2 regions of the Candidatus Thiodiazotropha sp. LNASS1 genome follow, and region 1 is predicted to be linked to the other one. Evidence: predicted binding sites of a transcription regulator. Region 1 holds the regulator's gene; the other holds the start of a gene.
The links. The regulator FliA, encoded in region 1, starts transcription of late flagellar genes. The targets are predictions, from matches to a motif close to GCTAAAGTTNNNNNNNNNNCNGCCGATA.
Positions count from the first base shown of each region.

Region 2: the regulator FliA is predicted to act here: its motif matches at 4,680-4,707, upstream of AB8516_RS12300 (retropepsin-like aspartic protease).

Region 1 is NZ_OZ156465.1:62,547-72,399, reverse strand. Features, by position in the region: gene AB8516_RS00355 (chemotaxis protein CheW) at 1-292, opposite strand, end outside; gene AB8516_RS00350 (ParA family protein) at 289-1,092, opposite strand; gene motD (flagellar motor protein MotD) at 1,089-1,925, opposite strand; gene AB8516_RS00340 (flagellar motor protein) at 1,922-2,668, opposite strand; gene AB8516_RS00335 (chemotaxis response regulator protein-glutamate methylesterase) at 2,767-3,825, opposite strand; gene AB8516_RS00330 (chemotaxis protein CheA) at 3,952-6,258, opposite strand; gene AB8516_RS00325 (protein phosphatase CheZ) at 6,330-7,064, opposite strand; gene cheY (chemotaxis response regulator CheY) at 7,090-7,473, opposite strand; gene AB8516_RS00315 (RNA polymerase sigma factor FliA) at 7,529-8,275, opposite strand; gene AB8516_RS00310 (MinD/ParA family protein) at 8,278-9,111, opposite strand; gene flhF (flagellar biosynthesis protein FlhF) at 9,146-9,853, opposite strand, start outside.
Region 2 is NZ_OZ156465.1:2,805,036-2,811,550, forward strand. Features, by position in the region: gene AB8516_RS12270 (Na/Pi cotransporter family protein) at 1-691, shown strand, start outside; gene AB8516_RS12275 (hypothetical protein) at 712-966, shown strand; gene AB8516_RS12280 (helix-turn-helix transcriptional regulator) at 989-1,960, opposite strand; gene rsfS (ribosome silencing factor) at 1,969-2,328, opposite strand; gene nadD (nicotinate-nucleotide adenylyltransferase) at 2,411-3,061, opposite strand; gene AB8516_RS12295 (glutamate-5-semialdehyde dehydrogenase) at 3,076-4,347, opposite strand; gene AB8516_RS12300 (retropepsin-like aspartic protease) at 4,750-5,265, shown strand; gene AB8516_RS12305 (hypothetical protein) at 5,290-5,541, opposite strand; gene AB8516_RS12310 (hypothetical protein) at 5,701-5,949, opposite strand; gene holA (DNA polymerase III subunit delta) at 6,112-6,515, opposite strand, start outside.

The DNA.
Region 1 (9,853 bases):
ACAACAATACCTGAAACGCATCTGCAACCCAGTCCGGTTCATTGGGCTCAAGCGAAGTTTCAGCCCCGCCGGACGTCGGCTCCGATACTGTTGTCAGCGTAGACTCAGTATGCCTGTCATAGTTGATATCGGCATCGGGCAACGGCTCTTTAACCTCCACCTGGGGAGGCGTGACCGTCAAATCATCGATCTCTGACAACAGCGTATCGAGATAGCTTTTCAGTGCAGTATCAGGCTCTGCAATCTTGCTGACCGGCTGCGGCGGCTGAGACTGCCTGACCCGGCGATTCATGTGGCGACACCTGCTTGAATTACCGGCTCTTCACCTTCATCGAGCAGGTCGCGCAACAACCTTTCATAGGCTGCGACCCCCCGGCTCTGCGGCGCGAACAGCGCCGGTGGAATGCCGGCCTTGCTGGCTTCTCTGAAGAGCGTATCCACCGGAATCAGGCTGTGCCAAACACGCCCCGGATAGCTCTCCCGCATCACCCGGAGGCTGTCTATGGATGCCCGGGTACGCCGATCGAACATGGTGGGTACAACAAGGTATGGCAGAGGCACATGCCTGGATTTCATAACCATCTCCAGGGTATGCAACATCCTTTCCAAACCCTTGAGGGCGAGAAATTCGGTCTGCACTGGAATGATCAGTTGCTCACAGGCCGCCATGGCATTGATCATTAAGACCCCGAGTATCGGCGGACAATCGAGAATTACATGATCGTATCGGTCCTCCAGTTGAGTCAGTGCCTGCTTGATCACCAAACCCATGCCATCCAGTTTTCCCGCCTGACGGTCGAGGGTGGCCAGCGCCATCTCCGCGGGCATCAGATCCAGCCCTTCCGTACCTGTCGGATAGATCAGACTGAGGGGATCCACATGGCTTTTTTGTGCCACAGCTTTAAACAGGCTGTAGACACTCTCATCCAATCCATCCGGATCGTAGCGAAAATAGCTGGTCAGGGATCCGTGTGGGTCGATATCCAGCAACAGCGTCCGCAGACCCCATTGGGACAACATGCCACCCAATGAGACGGTGGTGGTGGTCTTTCCCACCCCGCCCTTCTGATTGGCTACGGTCCAGACCTTCATTGGCCACCTGTGGGGAGATCGATAACCCGGTCCTCACCGCCGCTCATTCCCATGATAATCAGGGAAACCCGGCGATTTTTCGCCCTCCCCGACTCTGTCCCGTTATCCGCAACCGGCCGATGCTCCGCATATCCCACCGCCGACAGGCGCTGCGCCCCGATTCCCATGCGTGTCATGAGATGGACCACGCTTGCCGCACGGGCAGCGGACAGCTCCCAGTTTGAAGGAAACTCCTTGGTGTTGATGGGACGATTGTCCGTATTGCCTTCGACCTGTATCTGGTTGGGTACGGTATTCAACACCCGGCTGATACTTCTGAGTGCTTTCACAGCCTCTCGCGAAAGATGGGCGCTGGCACTGGGAAACAGCATTTTGTCCTTCATGTTGACGATCACCCGGTCCTCGGTGAAACTGACGTCAACCAGTTCCTGATCGACATAGTCACTCAACATATCCTCGATGGTGGCAGCAAGAAAACTGAGCCGTTGCGTCTCGTTGTTGGGCATCTTGTGCATATCCAGGCCCGGATCCTGATAGGTGCCTGGCCCTTGAATCTGTTCGGTCTGGATCAGGGCGTTATCCTGGTCTAAACCTGCCATATTGCCTGAATTGCGATTGATTTCACCGACCTGTATCGGGTCGACACTGCGACTGTTTTCCTGAAAGGCTTCTGTGAGGGTTTGCGAGAGTACCCTGTATTTGCCCTCGTTGACCGAGGAAATCGAGTACATGACGACGAAAAAGGCGAACAGCAGGGTAATGAAATCGGCATATGAGACAATCCATCGCTCATGATTGACATGTTCCTGTTTACGTTTGCGTCGCTTGCTCATTGGAGAAAGCCCTTGAGCTTGGTCTCAATACTGCGGGGATTGTCGCCTTCAGCGATACCGATCACACCCTCGATGACCATCTCTCGGAATTTGGCGATGTTCTCAGACTGGGTTTTCAATTTTGCCGCAATGGGCAGCAAAAACAGATTGGCCAGTCCGACGCCATAGATAGTTGCTACGAATGCAGTGGCGATACCGCTGCCCAGTTTGCTCGGGTCCGCCAGATTCTGCATGACATGGATAAGACCCATAACCGCACCGATAATACCGATCGTGGGAGAATAGCCCCCCATACCTTCGTAGACCTTGGCCGCCTGGATATCGTGCTGTTCGCTTGCGTCCACTTCCATTTCCAGTATATCCCGCAAGCTCTCGGGTTCACTGCCGTCAACAAGCAGTTGCATGCCTTTACGGATGAAAGGATCGGGTTCTTCGTCCGCAATGGTCTCCAATCCCAGTAAACCCTCTTTTCTGGCGATATTGCTCCATGCCACCAGTTTCTCAATGGTTGCGCGCATATCCAGTCTGGCAGGCAAGAATACCCGGCCGGAGAGACGCAGTGCATGCAAAAATACCGGTACTGGCGTCTGCAGCAATATGGCTCCGATGGTGCCGCCGGTCACGATCACCATGGCCGGGCCATTGACCAGGGAGTCTATATGACCACCCTCCAGCCAATTGCCGCCCAGTATCGCGAGAAATGCGATGATAATTCCGATAAAGCTAAGAAAGTCGAGTCTCATAACACTCTCATCGGCACAAAATTCCTATTATTAACCCTGCTCATCTTGCACATTGTTCTATCTGCCAACAGGGCCTGTTTGGTTAGCGTACACAGGCCCTAGGATAACCTCGCTAAAAGCGGCCCAATCTCATCAAGCGCCACTACCCGGTCAGACAGACCGGCTTTTTCGACAGCTTGGGGCATACCGTAGACAACACAACTCTGTTGATCCTGGCTCCATAGACTTGAACCCGCCTGTTTCAACTTTTTGGCGCCCTGCAAACCATCCGCCCCCATCCCGGTCAGGATCACGCCCAAGGCCCGCTCACGGTAGCTTTCGGCGACCGAAGAGAGCATCAAATCCACGCTGGGATGGTAAATCTGGTTGGGCAGCGGATCGGTAATCCGCACCTGGTATTGTGAGGGCCCACGCTCCACCTTCAGTTGCTTCCCACCCGGGGCGACCAGACATTGACCTGCAATCAGCATGTCTCGATCGGTTGCCTCTTTGACTTTGATTGAACACACGGTATTCAATCGTTCCGCGTAAGCACCGGTGAAGCTGCCAGGCATATGTACCGCCACGACAATCGGCAATGGATAGTTGCGCGGTAATGCGCTTAATACCTGGCGCAATGCCACCGGTCCACCCGTGGATGCGCCGATTGCCAGAAGCTCGGGTTTCCGCCCGGCGGTAATCGAAGAAGGTGCCAATTTGGACGTGCGACTGGCATGAGAGTGGCCGCCGAGGACGCTTCGCACACTGCTCAGTCGTGATTGACCTACTGCCCTGACACGCTCCAGCAGCTGTTTGTTGGCCTCTTCCACACCACTGCCGAGATTGCTCATATCCTTGGGCAGAAAATCCATTGCCCCCGCATCCAAAGCGTCCAATGTCTCCTTGGCACCCTCCTTTGTCAGGGCGGAGAACATCAGGATTCGCGTTGGCGTCTCCGCCATGATTTTGCGTACTGCAGAGATACCATCAACTACGGGCATCTCCACATCCATGGTTATCACATCGGGCTTTAGTCGCCGGGCACGCTCAATGGCTTCCTTGCCATCTGCTGCAATACCGACGATCTCGATATCATCCGCCTGCGACAATGCCGCAGTGATCCGGTTTCGAAAGAAAGCTGAATCATCAACAATCAGTACTTTCAGTTTGGCGCCCATTATCCGATTTTTCACTCTTTTCGCTTTGTATGTGAGCAGGGCTGCCGGCCATCTTGCTCGTTCCCTTTAAGCTCAACTGAAACGGCCTGGATGTATTCGGGCCTGTTATCACTATTCCAATCGGCCCTAATACTTCTTGGCATACTTGCGCATCAAACCGGGCACATCCACGATCAGGGCTATTTTACCGTCACCGGTGATTGTGGCGCCGGCCATACCGTCCAGGCCCTGCAGAAGTGCGCCGAGTGGTTTGATCACAACCTCTTCCTGACCGATCAGGTGGTCGACTACCAGACCGACCTGGATATTTCCTACATTGACGATCACAACATGTCCTTTTGACCTGTCTTCATCACTGATCGGTTTGTCCGGAATCAGCCAGTTACGCAGATAGAAGAGTGGCAGAGCGCGCTCGCGAACCATGATAGTCAGCTGGCCATCCACCACATTGGTGCGTTTCAGATTGAGATTGAATATTTCAACCACACTGGCCAGGGGCAGTGCGAAGGGTTGCTGTCCCAAGACCACCATCAAAGTGGGCAGTATTGCCAGCGTCAGGGGCAGTTTGATTATAATGATGCTGCCCTGGCCCCATTCGGAATCGATCTCAACCGAACCGTTCATCTGGGCAATCCGGGTCTTCACCACATCCATGCCGACACCACGCCCCGAGACGTCGGAGATTTCGGTTTTTGTGGAAAATCCAGGTGCAAAAATAAGATTGAAACACTCCTTGTCGTCAAGACGGGCGGCCGCCTCGCTATCCATCATGCCTTTCTCTACAGCCTTTTTGCGCAGCACTTCCGGATCCATGCCTTTACCGTCATCGGCGATGGAAAGCAGAATGTGATCACCTTCCTGGGCAGCGGACAGTACCACCCTGCCCCGCCTCGGCTTGCCCTTCTCCTCACGTTCATCCGGCAGCTCGATGCCATGATCTACCGAATTGCGTACCAGATGGACCAGGGGATCGGCCAAGGCCTCGACAAGATTTTTATCAAGATCGGTGTCCTCACCCACCATTTCGAGATCGATCTCCTTTTTCAGACTCCGCGCCAGATCACGCACCACCCGGGGAAATCGCCCGAAGACCTTTTTAATCGGCTGCATCCGTGTCTTCATGACTGCCAATTGCAGATCGGAAGTCACCACATCCAGATTACCCACCGCGTTGGCCACATCCTCATCGTTCATGGTGGCCTTCAGTGTCGCCAGTCGGTTACGCACCAGCACCAGCTCACCCACCATATTCATGATATCGTCGAGCCTTTGGGTATCCACACGGACAGAGGTTTCGGCTGCAGGCTTGCTGGCGGCAGCCTTGGGTTGCTTGGGCGCTGCTTTCGGTTTCGCTTCTGCGGCAGCTTTTTTGGCTGGTTTGGTTTTTGCCTTAGCCGCCGGCTTTTTCGCTGGTTTGGCCGTGCTCTTAGGGGATGCCTTTTGCGCCGGCTGTCCCGCTTTTTTAGCTTTTTTATCCTTGGCCGCGTCATCCGGCTTAATCTTGTTCGGATCAAATTTCCCCGAACCGTGGATCTGGTCCAGTAGATCCTCAAATTCATCTTCGGAGATTTCGTCGTCGCCAGCAGGAGGTTTATCCGCTACTTTCGGTTTAACCGTATCCTTGGCGGTCGCTTCCTCCTTGCTCAGCTTATCAGGGCTGAATTTGCCCTCACCATGTATCTCATCGAGCAGGGCCTCGAACTCATCCTCTGAGATGTCGTCGGATGCCGCAGATTTTTCTGCCTTGGTTTGTGCCGGTGGCTTGCCGGTGAATTTGCCCTTGCCGTGCAATTCATCCAGCAGATCTTCAAACTCATCCTCTGTGATATTGTCGTCTTTGCCGGCTGGGGCGGGTTCCTGGATGGCATCCAGCAGTGTTTCGAAATCGTTATCACTGATCTCATTGGACGAGGATTGCTCTTTCACCGCAGGTGGTTCGGGTTGCGTCGACACCTCTGTATCGGTTACAGGTGCTTGCTCGTCCTGAGTGACTGTTTCAACTGACTCCGCAACCTCTTCCTCCTCAACCTCTTCCTTTTCGCCTTCCGGCACGGCATAACGGTTGAGTCGCTCGATCAGATCCCGGTCCGCGTGTTCCGGCATGACGCCTTCGCGCACCTGCTCGAACATGGCATTGACAATATCAAGCACTTCGAGCACGGAGTCCATTAAATCCGGACCCACACTGCGTTGCCCCTGGCGCAGTATATTGAAGACATCCTCAGCCCGGTGGCAAACCTCCACCAAGGGATCTATTGATAGAAACCCGGCACCACCCTTAATGGTGTGAAAGCCTCTAAAAACGGCATTCAGCAGATCGAAATCATCAGGTTGCTGCTCTAGATCCACTAACTGCTCACTAAGCAGCTCAAGTATCTCTCCAGCCTCGACCAGAAAATCCTGAAGGATTTCGTCGTTGACATCGATGCTCATCTAATGCTCCCGGTAGATCACCGAACTTTACCGAATGTTGTTGAAATCTATATCGGTCCTTACCTGTATAACTAAAATCCCAGGCTGGAGAGCAGATCGTCCACATCGTCCTGACTTGTCACTTGGTCTCCCTGATCCAGCCCTGGAATAGCCGGTCCTGCAAGCTCTTCTTTAACATCTTTTTTCTGATCAGGATCGTCCAGCTTGCTACCGGTAATACGCACCAGCATGACAAGTTTCTCTTCAACATCATGGACCAGGGTGATGACCTTGCGAATGATTTGACCAGTGAGATCCTGAAAATCCTGAGCCAACAGCACTTCCGAAAGGTTCTTATGCAGCTCACCGGCATCCGTCCCGGTGGTTTGTAAAAAACTCGAAAGTGCGCCACTAAGCTCTTTGAAATCATCTTTATTGAGCAGTCGGGAACGCAGTTTGTCCCACTGCTCTGCGAGTTCTGCAGACTGTTGTTCGATCTTCTCAATCAGCGGGATACTCTGTTCAACCGCTGTCAAGGTGCGATTTGCGGATTGCTCGGTCATGGTAATGACATAGGTGAGCCGCTCCTTGGCATCGGGTATCTCCACATTCGTCATGTCAGAGATACGGGCATCGAGCAGGAAGCCGTTTATGGCATCATGCAGTTCACGTGTGAGACGACCCACCTCTTGAAACAGGTCATCATTTTTCTCTGCCGGCGTCAGACTTGAAATCAAACGCTCGGATTCCGCATCATCACCGGCTTCCAGGCTGATAACGAGGGACTTTGCAATCTCTAATCGTTGTTGGTTATCTGGTTGTCCCATTTTCTACTCCCGGCCCAGTCTCAACTTAACCCACGCGTTCGAAGATCTTATTGATCTTCTCTTCCAAGGTCGTGGCGGTGAATGGTTTGACGACATAGCCATTCACACCTGCCTGCGCCGCTTCTATGATCTGCTCTCGTTTCGACTCCGCCGTCACCATCAATACCGGCAATGCGGCCAACTTGTCATCGGCCCTTACGGCTTTCAGCAGATCGATACCGGTCATCCCCGGCATATTCCAGTCTGAAACGAGAAAATCGAAATTCCCGCTCTGTAACATAGGTAGCGCGGTAAGACCATCATCCGCTTCCTGGGTGTTGTTAAACCCAAGATCGCGCAATAGATTCTTGATAATTCGCCGCATGGTGGAAAAATCGTCCACAATGAGGATCTTCATATTCTTGTCCAATGCTACCTCCATCCTGTTACCGCTGATAACCAATCAGCAGATCACAGGCCAACCATTACTCTTCGTCATGTACCAATGAGAGCCAATCTGTCAAACGCGACCGCAAACGCAGCGTGGCCTGACTGTGTATTTGGCAAACCCTGGACTCACTGACACCCAGTACATGCCCTATCTCACGAAGATTCATCTCATCATCGTAATACATGGCAATAACCAGCCGTTCGCGATCAGGCAAACCGGCAATTGCTTCCGCCAATGCCTTCTTGAAGGCATCTTTCTGTAAACCGTCAAACGGAGTATCTGCTGGCCCTTCCCGTGCAACAGGAAAGCCATCACTCACTGCAGTCAACTCATCCAGACTGAATATGCGGCATCCTGTCGAATCCCGCAGAATCTGGTGATAGTCCTCCAGGCTCATGCCCAAGGCCTCGGCCACTTCCACATCACGTGCGTCTCGGCCTTCATTGTTCTCGATTTCCCTCATCGCCTCTGCAACCATGCGTGCCTTGCGATGAACAGAACGTGGCGTCCAGTCACTGCGCCGGATCTCGTCCAGCATTGCGCCGCGAATGCGGATACCCGCATAGGTCTCAAAACTGGCGCCCTGCGTGGGATCATAGTTTCTACTCGCCTCGAGCAGACCCAGCATCCCCGCCTGAATCAGATCATCCGCCTGAACATTCGGTGGCAGCCGATTCATCAAGTGATAGGCAATCCTTTTCACCAGTCCGGCATGTTGATCCACCAGATCATCAAAGTTCTGTTGTTGCTGCATGGCGGTGTATGTCGCTAAACCGCTCACCGTCATATCTCCCCGTATTGGCTAGAAAATTGGATCAATCGCTCGACGAAAAACTGCAAATCACCGCTGACACCCGAGGGTACAGGCCAGTTATCGGCCTTTTTGGCCAAATTCTTGAATGCCTGTGATACTCGTGAGCGCGGATAGGCCTCGACTACGGGTTTTTGACTTCTTACAGCCTTCCGCAGTTGTTCGTCATATGGGATGCTGCCCATATAGTTCAGCATAACGTCCAGGTATTGATCGGTTACCCGGCACATTTTATTGTAAAGGTCCCGCCCCTCCTGCACGCTCTTCACCATATTCGCCAGGATACGGAAACGACTGATTCCGTGTTCCCGGTTCAGTAACTTGATAATCGCATAAGCGTCCGTGATGGATGCAGGCTCATCACATACCACAACAATCTGTTCCTGTGCCGCACGACTGAAACTGATCACCAGATCGGAAATACCGGCAGCCGTGTCGATCAACAAAACGTCCACATCATTGGCCACTTCGCTGAAGGCATGGATCAATCCGGCATTCTCGGCGGGTGTCATTTCAGCCATATGCTGGATTCCGGAAGCGCCTGGCACGACCCTCATGCCTTTGGGCCCGGTCACCATGACATCTTCCAGAGAGCATTCACCCTGCATGACATGGGAGAGATTTCGCTCCGCATGCAAACCGAGGATCACATCCAGGTTTGCCAGTCCCAGATCGGCATCGAGCAGCATTACCCGACGGCCGAGTTCGGCGAAGGCAACGCCCAGATTGGCTGATATACTGGTTTTTCCAACCCCCCCTTTACCACCGGTGACCGCAATCACTCTCACTGGTTCCGGGTTGATCATCCTGCGTAACCCTGTCGCCTGATCTTCGATCTGTTCAGACATGTGCATAGTCATTCATTCCCCCGAAAGCCATCGCCAGATACTCCTCATCCGGACTGCTGCCCATCAGCTCGGACAGCTCCACTGCCTGTTTCATCAACCTGTCTGCATGGGCGTTTTGAATATCCTCCGGCACCCGCTGACCGTCAGTCACGAAGGCCAGCGGCAGTTTTGCATCGAGAGCGGCGGACAACACACCCCCGAGCGAGGCGGCCTCATCCATCTTGGTCAGGATGACACCAATAGGTTTTACGATATTGAACGCTTGGATTGCGTGACTCAGGGCCGAGCGTTGGGTGGTTGCGGAGAGGGTCAACAAAGATTTAACGGGATGATTACCCTTGTGCAGCAGCGCCAGGCGTTCTGTCAGCTTGAGGTCTCTCTGTCCCATACCGGCGGTATCTATCAAAACCAAACGTTTTTCCGCGAAGGCATGCAGGGCATTGTTGAGCTCTTCCGGTGAGGTGACGCTGCGAACCGGCACATCGAGGATTCGGCCATAGTTTTGTAGCTGCTCCTGAGCACCGATCCGGTAACTGTCGGCCGAAATCAGGGCAAGATGGCGATTGCCGTGACGCAGGCAGAATCTGGCAGCCAACTTGGCAATGGTGGTGGTCTTTCCGACGCCGGTTGGTCCCACCAGCGCAAGGGTGCCGCCTTCATCGAGCAGGTCCTTTTTTATAACCGGTATTTCTGCACCGAG
Region 2 (6,515 bases), 2.7 Mb from region 1:
TGGCGTCAGTCTCCACAGGCGTGATGTTTTCTCCTCGGCCGATCTGCCTGAAATCGTTGAAAAACCTCATAAAGTTATCGATATCGATATCGACGAGGTGTATGGCCGCAACGTCAAGGTGCTGTACGGCGCCATCGTCAGCTATATCTCGGAAGCCCAGACCCACATCACGTCGGAGTACTCTGAAGACCTCTACTCACTGAGACTGGCAGGCCGACACATCGTGGAGGCCTTGAAGGACGTGAAACACTTGCGCAAGAACCTGGCAACCTATATGGTTTCAGACAATGAGCATATTCGTGCAGAATATAATAAATTCAGGTTGCAAATTGGTAACATTTTGCGTGAGCTTGGGGATTTAAGGGTACAGTCCGAGGATCCGGATAACATCACAATCCTCAATCTGGACGGTCTGAAAGCGGAGATTGAAGAGATCGATGTGGTTGCCAACGGTTCGCTGGATCATCTGATTCGTGAGAACCTGATAACCGAGAAGATGGCCACATCGATTATGAATGACAGCGCCTACACCTTCGACATCTCCAAAAATCTGATCGACATGGCGGAGATATTGTTCGCCGCACGCGCACTTGATCTCAGAGAGGCGGAACAGGATATCGCACTCAACGAAGATGAGCTGGAACAGATCATCGAAGAGGTCGAGGCCGAAGAAAAAGCACAAGACAGATAGATAACGAAGAGGTAGCCACCATGCCCCCACCAGAGAAAATTGTAAAAAAATTGATGGACCTGCTCGATGCAGGCAAAAAGAAGGACCGGGCCAAATGTGACCGCATCTCAGAACTCCTAAAGAAACTAAAAAAGCAGGAACGCGTAGTCAAAGAGAAACTGGCTAACGAAAAGGACCGAACAAAACGCAAGCGCCTTTCAACCGAGGTCAAGATCATCCACACTCAGCGCAAAAAAGCGATTCGGCGTTTCAAGGAGCTTAAAAACAAGTGTTAGGTAAGCGTGAACACGCTGACAATCACTTTTTATAGTTATCCACTGCGTCAAGCAGGCGCTGCCGAATTGCTTGACGCAGATCAGGCGGTGAAACAATTTCCACATCAGGACCATATTTCAATAGATCCATCAGTAGTTCCTCAGGGTTGCCATAGGGTAATGTCAACTCGTATCGCCCATCTTCCAGCCAGCGATACTGTTGTTTGGGGTGCCACTCTTCAGAAGCCACCCACTTGGCTGCATGGGGAGTGAAGCGCACGACCGCCAGATTATTGGCTTGCCCCGAGAATATGCCGTAGGTATCGGCAAAGTGGTGTTCCAGCTGTTCTTCCTCCACCTCTTTCGCAACATAATCCAGCTGCCTTGCTTGCCGAATCGAATCCATGGCAAAGGTACGTATTCCCTCACGCAAATGACACCAAGTATCCAGATACCAGTTGTCGCGATAGTGGGTGAGGCGTTGTGGTGACACCTCGCGCTCGCTGACCGTATCACCTGATCGGTTGTAATAGACAAGATAGATCCGGCGCCTGGCTGCCAGACTTCCTGCAATGAGGGTGAAGAACGGACTGGAGGGCCGGGCGGCGGCCCGTATCAGTCGAATCCTGTTTGAGAGCGACTCACCACCCTGCCCCTGCTGCCGCTCCAGCAATGTGTCGATCTTTCGCCGCAACGGTTGCAGGTGGCTCTCCAGGAGACCAGGCTGCACGCCTTCAAGTAACTGCTGAACGGTGAGTAATGCATGCAGTTCTGAGGCATTGAACCAGAGTCCCGGCAGCTCATACATCTCCCCTTCATTCGGATCGTATCGATAGCCGTTGAGTCTTCGATCATAGACGATCGGCGCATTGAGGTAGAGGCGCATCTCTTCGATGAGGCGCTTCACCGTGGCCCGGGAACACTCCAGCTCCTGTTCCAATCGATGTCTCGAAACCGGATAGCGGGCTGTCTGCAGAATACGGTTGAGCTCGAAAATCCGGTCGAACCGATCCATGCAAGGTGTCAAATAGATTTAAGTTTCTGCGCAGGGTTGTCCGGCTCATCCAGGGACCAGAGTCTTTCCAGATGGTAGAAATCCCGCACCTTTGGCTGCATCACATGTACCACGACACCGTTAAGGTCCACCAGGGCCCATTCACCATCTTCCATCCCCTCGGTACCGAGCGGGGCTTCACCGGCTTGTTTCGCTTTGAAGGCCACTGTCTGTGCAATCGATTTCACATGCCTGTCAGAGGTGCCGCTGGCGACAACCATGATATCTGTTATGCTGGTCTTTCCTCGTACATCCAGTACCACCACATCCTTAGCTTTCATGTCGTCCAGCGCCTGCAGAACGACGTCTCTGAGTTCTTCTATTTGCATTGAGTCCTGTGTCTGTTGCCTAATAAAGTGACCGGATCACCGGTGGGGTGCGATTTTACCCAATCTTAAGGTCAAGCATAACCTATTGTGGCTCTTTTGCTTGATCCGTCAGATAGAGATGGTTGTTTTCAATGAGTTGCAGCACCGCCTCCGGTAGCAGAAAGCGTGGAGTCCGCCCCTCGGCAACCAAGCTACGGATCTTGCTTGCTGAAATATCAAGCTGGGTAACCGGCTGGTGCAGGATCGCGCCACAGTCCCGAGCCCTGAGTTGCGCAGGCTTGGAGACCAGATGGGCACCAAGCAGCGTTTCAACCTTTGATTCCTTGGGGCGTTCCTCCCCCGGTCGCTTCATCACAATAAGATGGGCAAGGCGTAAAATCTGATCCGGTCGATGCCAGTCGAGAAAACCGTCAAATGCATCCCTGCCCAACAACAGGCATAACGACCTGTCAGGTTGTTCTTTTCGCAAACTGGCGAGTGTATCCACCGTATAGGAATCCCCAGCACGCCGTATCTCCCTGTCGTCGACAACAAAACCCTGTTGCTGCCGGATTGCGAGCCGCACCATTTCGAGTCTCAGATCTGCGGGAGTCTTGGGCTGAGCGCGGTGTACCGCACCATGCAGGGGGATGAATCGGACCTCATCCAGCCCGACAGCCTGCATCACATCCAGCGCAGTGCGCAGATGGCCGAAGTGAACTGGATCGAAGGTGCCACCGAAAATGCCGATCATCTTCTCGCGTCTAATCAGCTACGGATGTGACCATCACCAAGCACGATGAACTTTACCGAGGTCAATCCCTCCAGGCCGACCGGGCCCCGGGCGTGGAACTTGTCTGTCGAGATACCGATTTCAGCACCTAAGCCATATTCGAATCCATCTGCGAAACGGGTCGAGGCGTTAACCATCACCGAGCTAGAATCCACTTCGGTGAGAAAACGGCGGGCACGTGTGTAATTCTCGGTCACAATGGCATCAGTATGCTGAGAACTGTGGTGATTGATATGAGCAATGGCCTGTTCCAGCCCTGCGACAACCTTGATGGAGAGTATCGGCGCCAGATACTCTGTATCCCAATCAGCCTCGGTCGCTGGCTGACAGTCGGCAACGATCTCCCGCGTGCGTTCACACCCCCGCAGCTCAACCCCCTTTTCGATCAGCGCACCGCCAATCATTGAGAGGGTCTGTTCAGCCACCCCATCCGCCACCAGCAGGGTCTCCATTGTGTTACAGGTGCCATAACGTTGAGTTTTGGCGTTCATAGCCACTGCAAATGCCTTGTCAAGATCGGCCTGGTCATCGATATAGACATGGCAGATCCCGTCCAGATGCTTGATAACCGGCACTCTGGCTTCCTGGCTGATACGTTCGATCAGGCCTTTGCCTCCGCGCGGAATAATGACATCGATCGATTCAGGCATGGTGATCATCCGGCCCACGGCAGAGCGGTCGGTGGTGGCCACCACCTGTACCGCTTCCTGAGGCAGGCCCGCTTTTCGTAAACCGCTATGAATCGAAGCCGCAATTGCCTGGTTGGAATAGTAGGCCTCGCTGCCACCCCGCAATACGGCGGCATTGCCGGATTTCATACAGAGTGCCGCAGCATCGGCTGTGACATTGGGACGTGATTCGTAAATGATGCCGACGACCCCCAAAGGCACCCGCATACGACCCACCTGGATCCCGCTCGGGAGATACTTCATGTCAAAGATCTCGCCGATGGGATCGGAAAGAGCGGCAATCTGACGCAATCCCTCGATCATGCTGTCGATACGCCCAGGCGTCAGTTCGAGGCGATCCAGCAAGGCTGCGTCCAGTCCTTTCTCCGCACCCGCCTCCAGATCCTTGCTGTTTTCTGCCATCAACCTCTGTCTGGACAAACCCAGTTCATCGGCAATGGCCTCGAGAGCCCTGTTCTTTTGCGCAGTGGTTGCGCTGGCAAGCACCCTTGAGGCCTGGCGGGCATCCCCGCCGAGCGCTGTCATGTAGCTGGCAACATCGGAAATCTGTTTTGACATGATCGTATGGTTGTCTCGTTAATTACTGCCGCCAAGGTTTCGGCAGCTGGATCGATTAAACTGCTAACTTTAACAAATCTCGAACAAAATAACGCCATACTTGATCCGATCCTCACCCTAAACCGCAGTGCAACAGGTTCTCAAATGCGTGCATCTCCAAAACCATATTCTGTTTATGGAAATATTCTGCAGGCCCTTTAACATCCCAACAGACCTTTTACATCTCATTGATAATTCTCAGTAATTATCTCACTGTGGTATCCATGGTAGAGGCTAAAAGAAACTGATTGCCACCACGGGATTGAATTATTGCCTCTATTGATCACCAAATTACTTAAGTTCAACAGAATCCAACCGATCTATGTAGTGAGTAAAGATATATATCGAGCAAAGCCTACGACCATGATCAAAACACTTCTAAGCACCCTGTTGATACTCAGTTATAGCGGTCAGCTGTGGGCGGAGCAGTTCATCTTTGATGTACCCATGTTCTCCAAGGGTGCCAGCACCTACTACATAGCGGGTAAGATCGGCGACATGCCAGAGACAGAGTTCATGGTCGATACAGGCTCCAGTTATATGACTATCAACGAGGCTACTTTGAGTAAGCTGCAGGCCAGTGGCAGTCCACTCTACTTACGGAACCTGAGGGGAGTATTGGCCAATGGAGATGAGTTGAGTGTGCCTGTCTACAAGATCTCGAATGTTCGAATCGGCGATGAATGCCTGTTGAAAGAGGTTGACGTCGCGGTGTTTCCCGGCAAGACGCGTCAGATCCTGGGGTTAAGTGCATTGTCGAAGACCGCACCTTTTATTTTTTCCACCCAACCACCACAGCTACAGTTGAGTAATTGCCATCTGGTTAAGGCGGAGACCGGCAACCAGACTAAGCTGGCTGCCGGGATTACGACCCCATAAAGGGGATCCTACTCCCTACCGAAGTTATTTACCTTCAGGAGCGCTGCTGGCCTCGAATGCACTGAACTCGGCCGCATCAACTTGTCCATCCTGGTTCGCATCGGCGGTCTCCCAGCCCTTATAGAGAGCCTCGTGAGCTGTCGCCTCTTCAGAAGAGATGGCACCATCAGCATTGGCGTCGAGTTTGCTGAATGCATCCTCGCCAGCAACCGCTGCGGTAAGAAAACCTGCTGCTGCCAGAGCTACTGCAGAATGGAGGATAGTTTTTTTATTCATAATGTTCTCCTTAACGGAATGTAATGATTTTCGATCCAAAAAGCCCTGTCAGGGCCCTCCGGTATTTCATGAGACACCGCTGGGGGAAGAATTTAAGTGAAGTCAATCACAAAAACACAACTTTAATTCCCAGCAAAAATGGGTTTTTGGGGTTACTCCTTATTTCCCGCTATTTTCACTTTTGATTTCAAAGGCACTGAACTCGGCGGTATCGATTCTGCCATCGTTATTGGCATCGACAGTTGACCAGTTCTTATAGAGTGCCTCACTTACAATCGACTCTTCTGCGGAGATGAAACCATCGGCATTTCGATCCAGCTTCATGAACACGTCTTCAGCGGCTATGGCGCCACAAACTCCACCTAATGTTAAAATTGCAACAAATTGATTTATTAGGATTTTTTTCATCACCTACTCCTTGTTGATGTTGTTTGAATCCCAGGCCGCCAGGATAGCGGCCCTAGGTGACAGATCTGACTACGCGGGAAGAATTAATGGCTTGACCTGGTTCACAAATAAGCGTTATGCCCATTAAAAGCCATTATCTCCCTGGGAACTGTGAGGAACAGGTCACATCTGAGGTATGCCCGCCATACCCCTTGCGAGCTGTTGAAACAACAACCAGGGATCCGCAGAATCCAGCCCCTTTATTGCCTTGTCCGCAAGTGCGCAATCCGATAACAGACGCTGCCAATGATCCACCTGCCGTTGCAATGCCCTGCGCAGGATCGGCTTACGCCTGTCCCAGACGCGATGTTTAGCCATTACCTGGTCCACGCCCTCGCCCAGCCTTATCTCAAAGCTCATTTCGGCGAGCAGGCGAATCTCCCGGCTTAATGCCCAAAGCACCACCGGTGCCGCAACACCCTCACCCTTTAGGCCCTGCAAAATACGGCTCCCCTTGGCGATATCGCCCTCAAGCAGGGTATCGACGAGGCTAAAGATATCGAACCGGGCACTATCAGCCACGGCCT